Regions from separate parts of the Aeribacillus sp. FSL K6-8210 genome, predicted to be linked through region 2. Evidence: a T-box and tRNA genes for the amino acid it is inferred to sense, from the RefSeq annotation. Region 2 holds a T-box; the other holds one or more tRNA genes.
What was found. The T-box of region 2 lies ahead of glyQ (glycine--tRNA ligase subunit alpha). A T-box ahead of a tRNA ligase gene usually reads a tRNA of that ligase, here a tRNA-Gly.
Positions count from the first base shown of each region.

Region 1: it encodes a tRNA-Gly, which carries the amino acid that the T-box ahead of glyQ (glycine--tRNA ligase subunit alpha) is inferred to sense. The anticodon was not compared.

Region 1 is NZ_CP150172.1:3,172,532-3,177,533, forward strand. Features, by position in the region: gene queG (tRNA epoxyqueuosine(34) reductase QueG) at 1-777, opposite strand, end outside; gene NSQ41_RS15385 (phenylalanine--tRNA ligase beta subunit-related protein) at 860-1,525, shown strand; tRNA gene NSQ41_RS15390 (tRNA-Gly) at 1,645-1,718, opposite strand; gene trpB (tryptophan synthase subunit beta) at 3,617-4,780, opposite strand; gene NSQ41_RS15400 (VOC family protein) at 4,865-5,002, opposite strand, start outside.
Region 2 is NZ_CP150172.1:2,751,363-2,756,364, reverse strand. Features, by position in the region: gene NSQ41_RS13350 (YqzL family protein) at 13-153, shown strand; gene recO (DNA repair protein RecO) at 184-936, shown strand; T-box leader at 1,053-1,226, shown strand; gene glyQ (glycine--tRNA ligase subunit alpha) at 1,296-2,186, shown strand; gene glyS (glycine--tRNA ligase subunit beta) at 2,179-4,242, shown strand.

The DNA.
Region 1 (5,002 bases), 420 kb from region 2:
AGAATGGATATGGAAATCCTTTCCTTTATTTTCCGGACAAACAAGCTGACAAGTGTCACAGCCGTAAAGCCTGTTTCCGATTTTCCCACGATATTCATCAGGCAGAAACCCTTTTGTTTGCGTTAAAAAAGCAATACATTTCTTTGAATCGAGCTGCCCGCCTTGTACGAGCGCACCAGTCGGACATGAATCGACACATATGTTGCAGGATCCGCATCGGTCTTCAATGGGGCTGTCGGGAGGAAAAGGAATATTTGTAATCATTTCGCCCAAATATACATAAGAGCCGAATTCCGGTGTAATAATCATGCAGTTTTTTCCGCTCCATCCGATACCGGCTCGCTCTGCTACGGCCCGATCCGACAGCTCCCCCGTATCGACCATCGATTTAACCTGTGCTCCGTCCACTTTTTCTAAAATAAAGCTTTCCAGCTTTTTCAACCGATCTTTTAGAATCACGTGATAGTCTGTCCCCCATGAAGCCCTGCAAAATAAACCGCGCCGCTCTTTTTTTGTACTTCTGGGAGCATTTTTCATTTTTGAAGGATATGCCAACGCTATAGAGATAATCGATTTTGCTTTTGGAAGGAGCAGCTCAGGATTTGTCCGCTTTTCGATATCAGGCTCCTCGAATCCTGACTGATATCCTAACTGCTGCTGTACAATTAGCCGCTCCTTCAATGTTTCAAAAACATCAGCACTCGCAAAACCGATTTTATCGATTCCAATTTGCTTGCTGTATTCAATAATTTCTTGTTTGAGAACTGCGAAATCCACACCGCTCCACCCCCTTTATTTTTATTTCAAAAAATATATAAACTATGTTAAGATAAAATGGCTGAAAATAGGAGGGAAATCAATGGAATTTTTTATTGCTGAAGAGGTCAAACAACGAATTCCTCACTTTAAAATAGGCTTAATTGAGTATGATCATATTCAAGTATCCGAATCCCCCCAAATGTTAAAAGGGAGACTTCGTTTCTTTCAAGAATCTATTTTTTTCGATCTAGAAAATAAAAATGCAGCTGAATTAGACGGCATTCGAGAATGGCGGGAAGTCTTTAAGCGTGTTGGCACTGATCCTAATCGATACCGCCCATCCAATGAGGCTCTTTTTCGCCGCGTTCAAAAACAGCAATACTTACAGTCTATCCATTCAGCCGTTGACTTAAATAATTTTTTCTCCTTGAAATATGAAATTCCGTTAGGCATCTACGACCGAAACAAAATAAAAGGACCTATTACGTTAAAAATCGGTAAAAATGGCGATTCATATGATGCCATCAACGGCCGCCAAGTGAATTTGGAAAATAAACTAGTAACCTGTGATGCAAACGGACCTTTCGGAAGCCCCTATGTTGATTCTAAGCGAACAGCAGTACAGCTTTCGACAACAAGCGCTTTACATATCGTTTATTTAAAGCCATCGATGCGGACAGAAGAAGCAAAAAAATTACTTGAAGCGATGGCAAACATGTTTGTTCAAATTCACAGTGGAGATGCTCGCCAACAAATTTTCGCTTAAGCCTCTCCCTTTTCTTTCTTTTAATGGCATGGCAGCCATATACAAAATTTCTATAATGAAAAAACGCAATGCTTCGTTTGCTTATAAAAACGAAACACTGCGTTGATGAATGATATGTATGGAGCGGGTGATGGGAATCGAACCCACGACATCAGCTTGGAAGGCTGAGGTTTTACCACTAAACTACACCCGCATACATTATTTCTTTTCTATCAAGACGAAAAACACGCACTTGCCATGCCTCTTCCTCTTCCAGCTTATTCGAGGAAGTAGATGCGTCGAGGCAACTCGATGCTTATTCATTGAAGCATCGCTCGTGGCTGAGGTTTTACCACTAAACTACACCCGCATACATTATTTCTTTTCTATCAAGACGAAAAACACGCATTTGTCATGCCTCTTCCTCTTCCAGCTTATTCGAAGAAGGAGATGCGTCGAGGCAACTCGATGCTTATTCATCGAAGCATCGCTCGTGGCTGAGGTTTTACCACTAAACTACACCCGCATACATTATTTCTTTTCTATCAAGACGAAAAACACGCACTTGCCATGCCTCTTCCTCTTCCAGCTTATTCGAAGAAGGAGATGCGTCGAGGCAACTCGATGCTTATTCATTGAAGCATCGCTCGTGGCTGAGGTTTTACCACTAAACTACACCCGCATACATTATTTCTTTTCTATCAAGACGAAAAACACGCACTTGCCATGCCTCTTCCTCTTCCAGCTTATTCGAAGAAGGAGATGCGTCGAGGCAACTCGATGCTTATTCATCGAAGCATCGCTCGTGGTAGCCGTAATGCAATGACGGGTTTTATTATAGCAAAGCGAAAATGACGGTGCAACGGAAAAATGTAAAAAAAACGACATTTTTTTATGTTTTTGTCGAAATTGTGAACAAAATAGATACCAAGCTGTCCATTTAACACCCTATACCACTGAAAAAAGCATTAAATCAACAAGTTTTTCTTATTTCGTTCATATATTTACAAAGCTGGTGGTAAATGTCCGGCGTTTAAATGTAAACTCCGAAAACATGGCAAGCTTAGATAACAGTTAGATTGACCCCCTCAGTCATTCCTTCGCAAACTAAATTTATCAACCAACATAAAATACTAAGAGCTGAGAAGATTCCTATAAAATCAGAGTAAAGTTAAGACCAAATGATAACTATACCTCAAAAGCTACACCATTTTGATTCATTGAAAAAATGTGATGAACGCACTTATCCCATATCTTTTAACTTTCTATAGCACTTTCGTGACTACAGCTCCCATACCTTGCCCATTTCAGAGCTGTCAAGAATTTTTTCAAAGATAAATATACATTTATCCGGTGGATCAAAAATCTGCCTTTTTTATATTACTATAAACAACTTGCTCTTCTAAAAATTCAGCTGATGAATCGTTAAAAGAATCGAGTAGGAGGGAGCGATTAACTCCCGTCCTCTCACACCACCGTACGTACGGTTCCGTATACGGCGGTTCAATTAAGATAATTGACGCAAGTCTTTATAACTTCCGTGAATAGCTGTTCTCTTTATGCCAGTGGTCACTCCACCCTCCAAGAGATCTCCCACGGGATTCACCGCTTCCTCCCTCAAGTGAGGTACTACGTTTTCTGTGTTCATCATGACTCACTGAATGCCAAGGGCTATTCTCTCTTAATTGTTCGGTCCTTCTTAGTTGTTCTAGACCAACTAATACTATGACCTCTGCTGACTTCTGACTGTTCAGCTATCTATCACTAGATAGGTTACCAAGGTTACTTGGCGTGCCAGCCAGACCTCCCCGGGTAAGAGTGTAATCTTTCCTTCCATCCATCTGCTTCATTTACTCTGTATCACCTTCGGCAGAAAGGGCTTTGTTTTGTCTTGCAAACTCACCCAGTGATACCTAGCCTCATATGAAGTTCGTGTTCCGAGAGACCCAAAGTTTGCCGCTCGCTTCCTTCAGATTCCGCGTCACCACGGACACCCTTGCGTTAAGCTAACTGCTACTTCTGCCTTCGCAGCTCGGGACTTTCACCCTATAGATTACACCCATGCCGGGCGCACAAGTAAAAAATCGACGTTCAAAAACGCCGATTTTCACCTTATTTTTTCAACATTTCAAACACTTGCTCGACATCCTTATCTCCTCTGCCAGAGAGATTAACGATCACAATATCCTCCTTGCTTAGCTGCGGGGCAAGTTTCATCGCATATGCTACAGCATGTGAACTTTCAAGGGCAGGGATGATTCCTTCCAACTTAGATAATTGCTGAAAAGCTTCCAAAGCCTCTTTTCCAGACACCGTAACATATTCTGCCCTTCCGGTTTCCTTCAAATAGCTGTGCTCTGGACCAATTCCAGGATAATCAAGCCCTGCTGCAATAGAGTAAGTCGGCATTGGATCATTATTTTCGTCAAGCAAAGTTAAGCATTTAAATCCGTGAATAACAGCTGGAACACCTTTCGTAAGCGTTGGTGCCTCTTCCGGCTCCACTCCTATTAATCTTACGTTTGGTTCGTCCAGATAATGCGCAAAAGCTCCGATTGCATTGCTTCCTCCTCCTGCACAAGCAATCACTGCTGTTGGAAGCTTCCCTTCTTTTTCAAGAATCTGCTTTTTCGACTCTTCACTAATAACCGATTGAAAATGCTTGACAATTGTTGGATACGGATGCGGGCCGACAGCAGATCCAAGCAAGTAAAACGTGTTTTGGTAATTTTCCACATAATCAGCTAAAGCTGCATCCACCGCATCCTTCAAACGTCCTTGTCCTTTTTCAACCGGTACTACCTTTGCACCAAGCAGCTCCATCCGAAACACATTTAATGCCTGCCGCTCTGTATCGAGCTTGCCCATATAGATGGTGCATTCCATTCCAAACATCGCACACGCGGTTGCTGTTGCAACACCGTGCTGTCCAGCACCTGTTTCTGCAATGATTCTAGTAGCCCCCATCCGTTTGGCAAGCAAGATCTGTCCAATTGCATTATTGATTTTATGTGCTCCGGTATGATTTAAATCTTCACGTTTTAAATAAACTTTCGCGCCCCCGAGCGCTTCTGTGAAATTTTTCGCATATGTCAGCGGATTTTCTCTACCAACATATTCTCTTAAATAATATGCCAATTCTTCATTAAACGTTGAATCGTTTTTAAATTTTTCGAAATTCTCTTCCAGTATGTCCAATGCTCTTTGCAAATCCTTTGGAACAAAGCTTCCTCCAAATTGGCCAAAATAACCCTTCTCAACTGTTTGCTGACTCATCTTACTCATCTCCTCTAAGCTTTTATTCAATTATAGCAAAACATGTTCAAATCAAACACTTATTTTTAGAATTTCTGCCGCTTATTATTTTGCATAGTTTAGCTCCCAAACTACACCGAATTTATCGATTACCACACCATATTTTGAATTCCAAAAAGTATCTTGCAATTCCATTTTGACCTGTCCGTCTTTCGCTAATGTTGTAAAAATTGAATTTATTTC
Region 2 (5,002 bases):
GGTGGGGACAATATGTTAGATTTTACCTGGAAAGTATTCACGTTTACAGGTAATATTGACACATATCTCCTTTTTAAAGAGCTTGAAAAGGAGCGGACGAAAGATTGTCAAATGAAGGAAGAAGAGCGGACTGAGGTTGATCTCCCTGTTTAGTAGTGCTGTATCCAATAGGATGGTGGAGAAATGCTTGTAAAGACGGAAGGAATTGTCATTCGTACAACGGAATATGGTGAGACCAATAAAGTTGTTACAATATATACAAGGGAGTTGGGGAAAGTTGGTGTAATGGCACGGGGCGCAAATAAACCGAACAGCCGCCTCGCAGCTGTTACCCAACTTTTTACGTATGGAAATTTTTTGTATCATCAATCTTCTGGATTGGGTAATTTAAGCCAAGGAGAAATCATTTCCGCTTTTAGAGAGATTAAGGAAAATATTTTTTTGACTGCATATGCTTCATATATTGTAGAGCTCCTTGATAAAGGAACAGATGAAAAAGACAGAAACCCTTTTTTGTTTGAGCTCTTATTTCAAACACTTCATCTGCTGAATGAAGAAAAGGATGCGGAAATTTTGACCAATATATTTGAAATAAAGATGCTCAACGTTCTCGGTTTATATCCCGAATTAAACAAATGTGCAGTAAGCGGCGAAACAAACGGACCGTTTCATTTTTCATTAAAAGAAAACGGATTGATTTGCAGCCGCTGTTTTGAAAAAGATCCTTACAGGCTCAATATTTCTCAGAAGACAGTGAAGCTGTTGCGGCTGTTTTATTCTATTGACTTAAACCGCATTGGTCAAATATCCGTCTCCCCTGAGACAAAAAAAGAACTGAGATTTGTTCTTGATCAATATTATCAGGAATATGCAGGTTTATCGCTGAAATCGAAAAAATTTTTAAATCAGCTTGACAGTTTAAAAGAAATGTTGTAAACCATATACATGGATGTGAAACCTTTCAAATGAAGGATTTATCCCCCCCTCATGCTGTTAGAAAAAGCGATTTAATGTCATGTAATGAGCGGAAATGTACGTGTCAAATTGAATAATAAAATGCGATGAAGGAAAAGAGTACCTGCAATCTTCATAGAAAGCGACCTTAGGATGGTGCGAGCTAAGGTATGAGGATGCAGGGAACGGCGTTCCAGAGCAATAACGGTTTACGAGAGGCTGAAACGTTTTTCAGCAAATAGGGTGGAACCGCGGGTCATCCCGTCCCTATGCAACTTTGTTGCATTAGGGACGGTTTTTATTTTGTTCGAACATAACTTAATTGTGGAGGTGCATGATGAATGAACATTCAAGAAATGATTTTGACGCTGCAAAAGCATTGGGCCGATCATGGATGTATTTTGATGCAGGCATATGATGTAGAAAAAGGTGCCGGAACCATGAGCCCATACACATTTCTTCGCTCCATCGGGCCAGAACCGTGGAATGTTGCTTACGTGGAGCCGTCAAGAAGACCTGCTGACGGAAGGTATGGGGAAAATCCGAACCGCCTTTATCAACACCATCAATTCCAAGTCATTATGAAGCCGTCTCCGAAAAACATACAAGAAATTTATTTAGATTCATTAAAGGCTCTTGGAATTGATCCGCTTGAACATGACATCCGCTTTGTGGAAGATAACTGGGAAAATCCTTCTCTCGGCTGCGCAGGGCTTGGCTGGGAAGTTTGGCTTGACGGAATGGAAATTACTCAATTCACGTATTTTCAGCAGGTCGGAGGACTGGAATGCAAACCGATTTCTGTTGAAATTACTTATGGAATAGAGCGTTTGGCGTCTTATATTCAAGAAAAAGAAAATGTATTTGACCTTGAATGGACAAACGGATTTACATACCGGGACATTTTTTATCAGCCTGAATATGAGCATTCCAAGTATACGTTCGAAACATCCGATACAAACATGCTATTTGAACTGTTTAATACGTATGAAAAAGAAGCGCACAGACAGATGGAATTAGGTCTCGTTCATCCAGCGTACGACTACGTTTTAAAATGCTCGCACACATTTAATTTGCTTGACGCAAAAGGAGCTATTTCTGTTACAGAACGAACCGGATATATTGGCAGAGTGAGAAAGCTGGCAAGAAAAGTTGCCAAAACGTTTTATGAAGAACGGGAAAAACTCGGTTTTCCAATGCTGAAAAACAAGGGGGCCGAAAATCATGAATAAACGGGATTTACTTATCGAAATCGGGCTTGAAGAAATGCCTGCCGGCGTCATCCTGTCTTCGATTGATCAGCTGGCTGACAAAGTAGGAGCTTGGCTGGATGAACATCGCATTTCTTACGCCAAAATAAAAAAATATTCAACTCCTAGACGTCTTGCCGTCCTTGTAGAGGATGTAAATGAAAAACAGGAAGATTTGCTTGGCGAAGCAAAAGGACCGGCAAAAAAGATTGCGGTTGATGAGAATGGAAATTGGACAAAAGCAGCGTTAGGCTTTGCACGGAGCCAAGGAGCTTCCACAAACGACATATCCTTTAAAGAAGTAAACGGTGTTGAGTACGCTTTTGTTCAAACATTTCAAAAAGGGAAAGAAACGAAAGAACTGCTCCCAGGGTTAGAAGAGATTATTCAAACCATCCATTTTCCGAAAAATATGCGTTGGGGAAATTGGAATCTTCGCTATATCCGTCCGATACAATGGTTAGTTGTCTTATTTGGACAAGACATCATTCCGTTTTCCATTACCGATGTTCCGACAGGAAATGTTACGTATGGCCATCGCTTTTTAGGAACGAAAGCGGAAATTTCCACTCCACGCGATTATGAAAATACTTTGTTGAACCAGTTTGTTGTCGCCGATTATGAAAAACGAAAACAAATGATCATTCAACAGCTGGAGGAACTGGAAAGAAAGGAAAACTGGATCATCCCTGTTGATGAAGATTTGCTCGAGGAAGTTACAAACTTGGTGGAATATCCGACCGCCCTGTACGGTTCATTCGAAGACCGGTTTTTAACATTGCCTGAAGAAGTGTTAGTGACGACGATGAAGGAGCATCAGCGATATTTTCCTGTCAAAAATAAAGATGGAAAGCTGCTTCCGTTTTTTGTTACCGTAAAAAACGGGAATGATCAAAACATTGAAACGATTGCCAAGGGGAATGAAAAGGTCCTTCGGGCAAGACTTTCCGATGCAAATTTCTTTTACGAAGAAGACAAAAAGCTTGCCATCGATACCGCACTGGAGAAGCTTGAAAAAATTGTTTTTCATGAAGAACTGGGCTCCATCGGTGACAAGGTTCGCCGAATTGTAAAATTATCAGAAAAGCTTAGCGAAAAGCTTGAATGCTCCAATGAGGAGAAAGCTTATATTAAACGGACTGCTTCCATTTGCAAATTTGACATTGTTACGCAAATGGTTTATGAATTTCCTGAGCTTCAAGGAATTATGGGAGAAAAATACGCTCTTTTAAAGGGTGAACAGGAAGAGGTTGCAAAAGGAATAAATGAGCATTATATGCCGCGGCATGCTTCCGACAAGACGCCTGAAACGTTGAGCGGAGCCATTGTAGGGCTTGCGGACAAGCTGGATACAATTGCAGGATTTTTTTCGATCGGTTTGATTCCAACTGGCTCACAAGATCCGTATGCATTAAGAAGACAAGCAAGCGGCATTGTTCAAATTCTTCGAGCAAAACAATGGCGGCTTGAATTGGAGGAATTGTTCGACCTTGCTATAAATGTATATGGTTTAGAAAATAAAGACAATTTGAGAAAAGAATTGCTGTCGTTCTTCCAAATGAGAGTCAAATTTGCGCTTCATGAAGAAAATGTCCGCCATGATATAATTGAATCGGTATTACAATCCAATTACCATGAAGTTAATGCATATTTTGAGCGGGCTGCCGTTCTGTCAGAAGAAAGCCAAAAGGGTGACTTTAAAGAAGTAATTGAATCGCTGTCTCGTGTTGTCAACATCTCGTCTAAGGGCCAAGAGGGCAATATTAAAGAAGAGCTGTTCGAGAAGGAAGAAGAAAAAACATTGTATCAAGCGTATTTACGGCTTGAAGAAAATTTTGTAAAATTGCAAAAAGAGGGTAATTTTAAAGAAGCATTTTTGGAAATGAAAGCTTTAAAGCCGGTGATTGATCGTTATTTTGATAATATTATGGTAATGGCAGAGGATGAATCGGTTAAACAAAACAGGCTGTCCCAAATGGTACAATTAACAAAGATAATCACATCTTTTGCCAAAGTGAATGAAATTATCGTAAAATAAATGCAAATAGACGATTATCCCGAGGATAATCGTCTTTCCTTGTGCGCCCGGCATGGGTGTAATCTATAGGGTGAAAGTCCCGAGCTGCGAAGGCAGAAGTAGCAGTTAGCTTAACGCAAGGGTGTCCGTGGTGACGCGGAATCTGAAGGAAGCGAGCGGCAAACTTCCGGTCTGAGGAACACGAACTTCATATGAGGCTAGGTATCACTGGGTGAGTTTGCAAGACAAAACAAAGCCCTTTCTGCCGAAGGTGATACAGAGTAAATGAAGCAGATGGATGGAAGGAAAGATTACACTCTTACCCGGGGAGGTCTGGCTGGCACGCCAAGTAACCTTGGTAACCTATCTAGTGATAGATAGCTGAACAGTCAGAAGTCAGCAGAGGTCATAGTATTAGTTGGTCTAGAACAACTAAGAAGGACCGAACAATTAAGAGAGAATAGCCCTTGGCATTCAGTGAGTCATGATGAACACAGAAAACGTAGTACCTCACTTGAGGGAGGAAGCGGTGAATCCCGTGGGAGATCTCTTGGAGGGTGGAGTGACCACTGGCATAAAGAGAACAGCTATTCACGGAAGTTATAAAGACTTGCGTCAATTATCTTAATTGAACCGCCGTATACGGAACCGTACGTACGGTGGTGTGAGAGGACGGGAGTTAATCGCTCCCTCCTACTCGATTCGCCGTAATGAGCAATAGAAAACCTTTTCAAAATATTGAAATCATATATAATATTTTTATAATGCAGCCTCTTTTTCA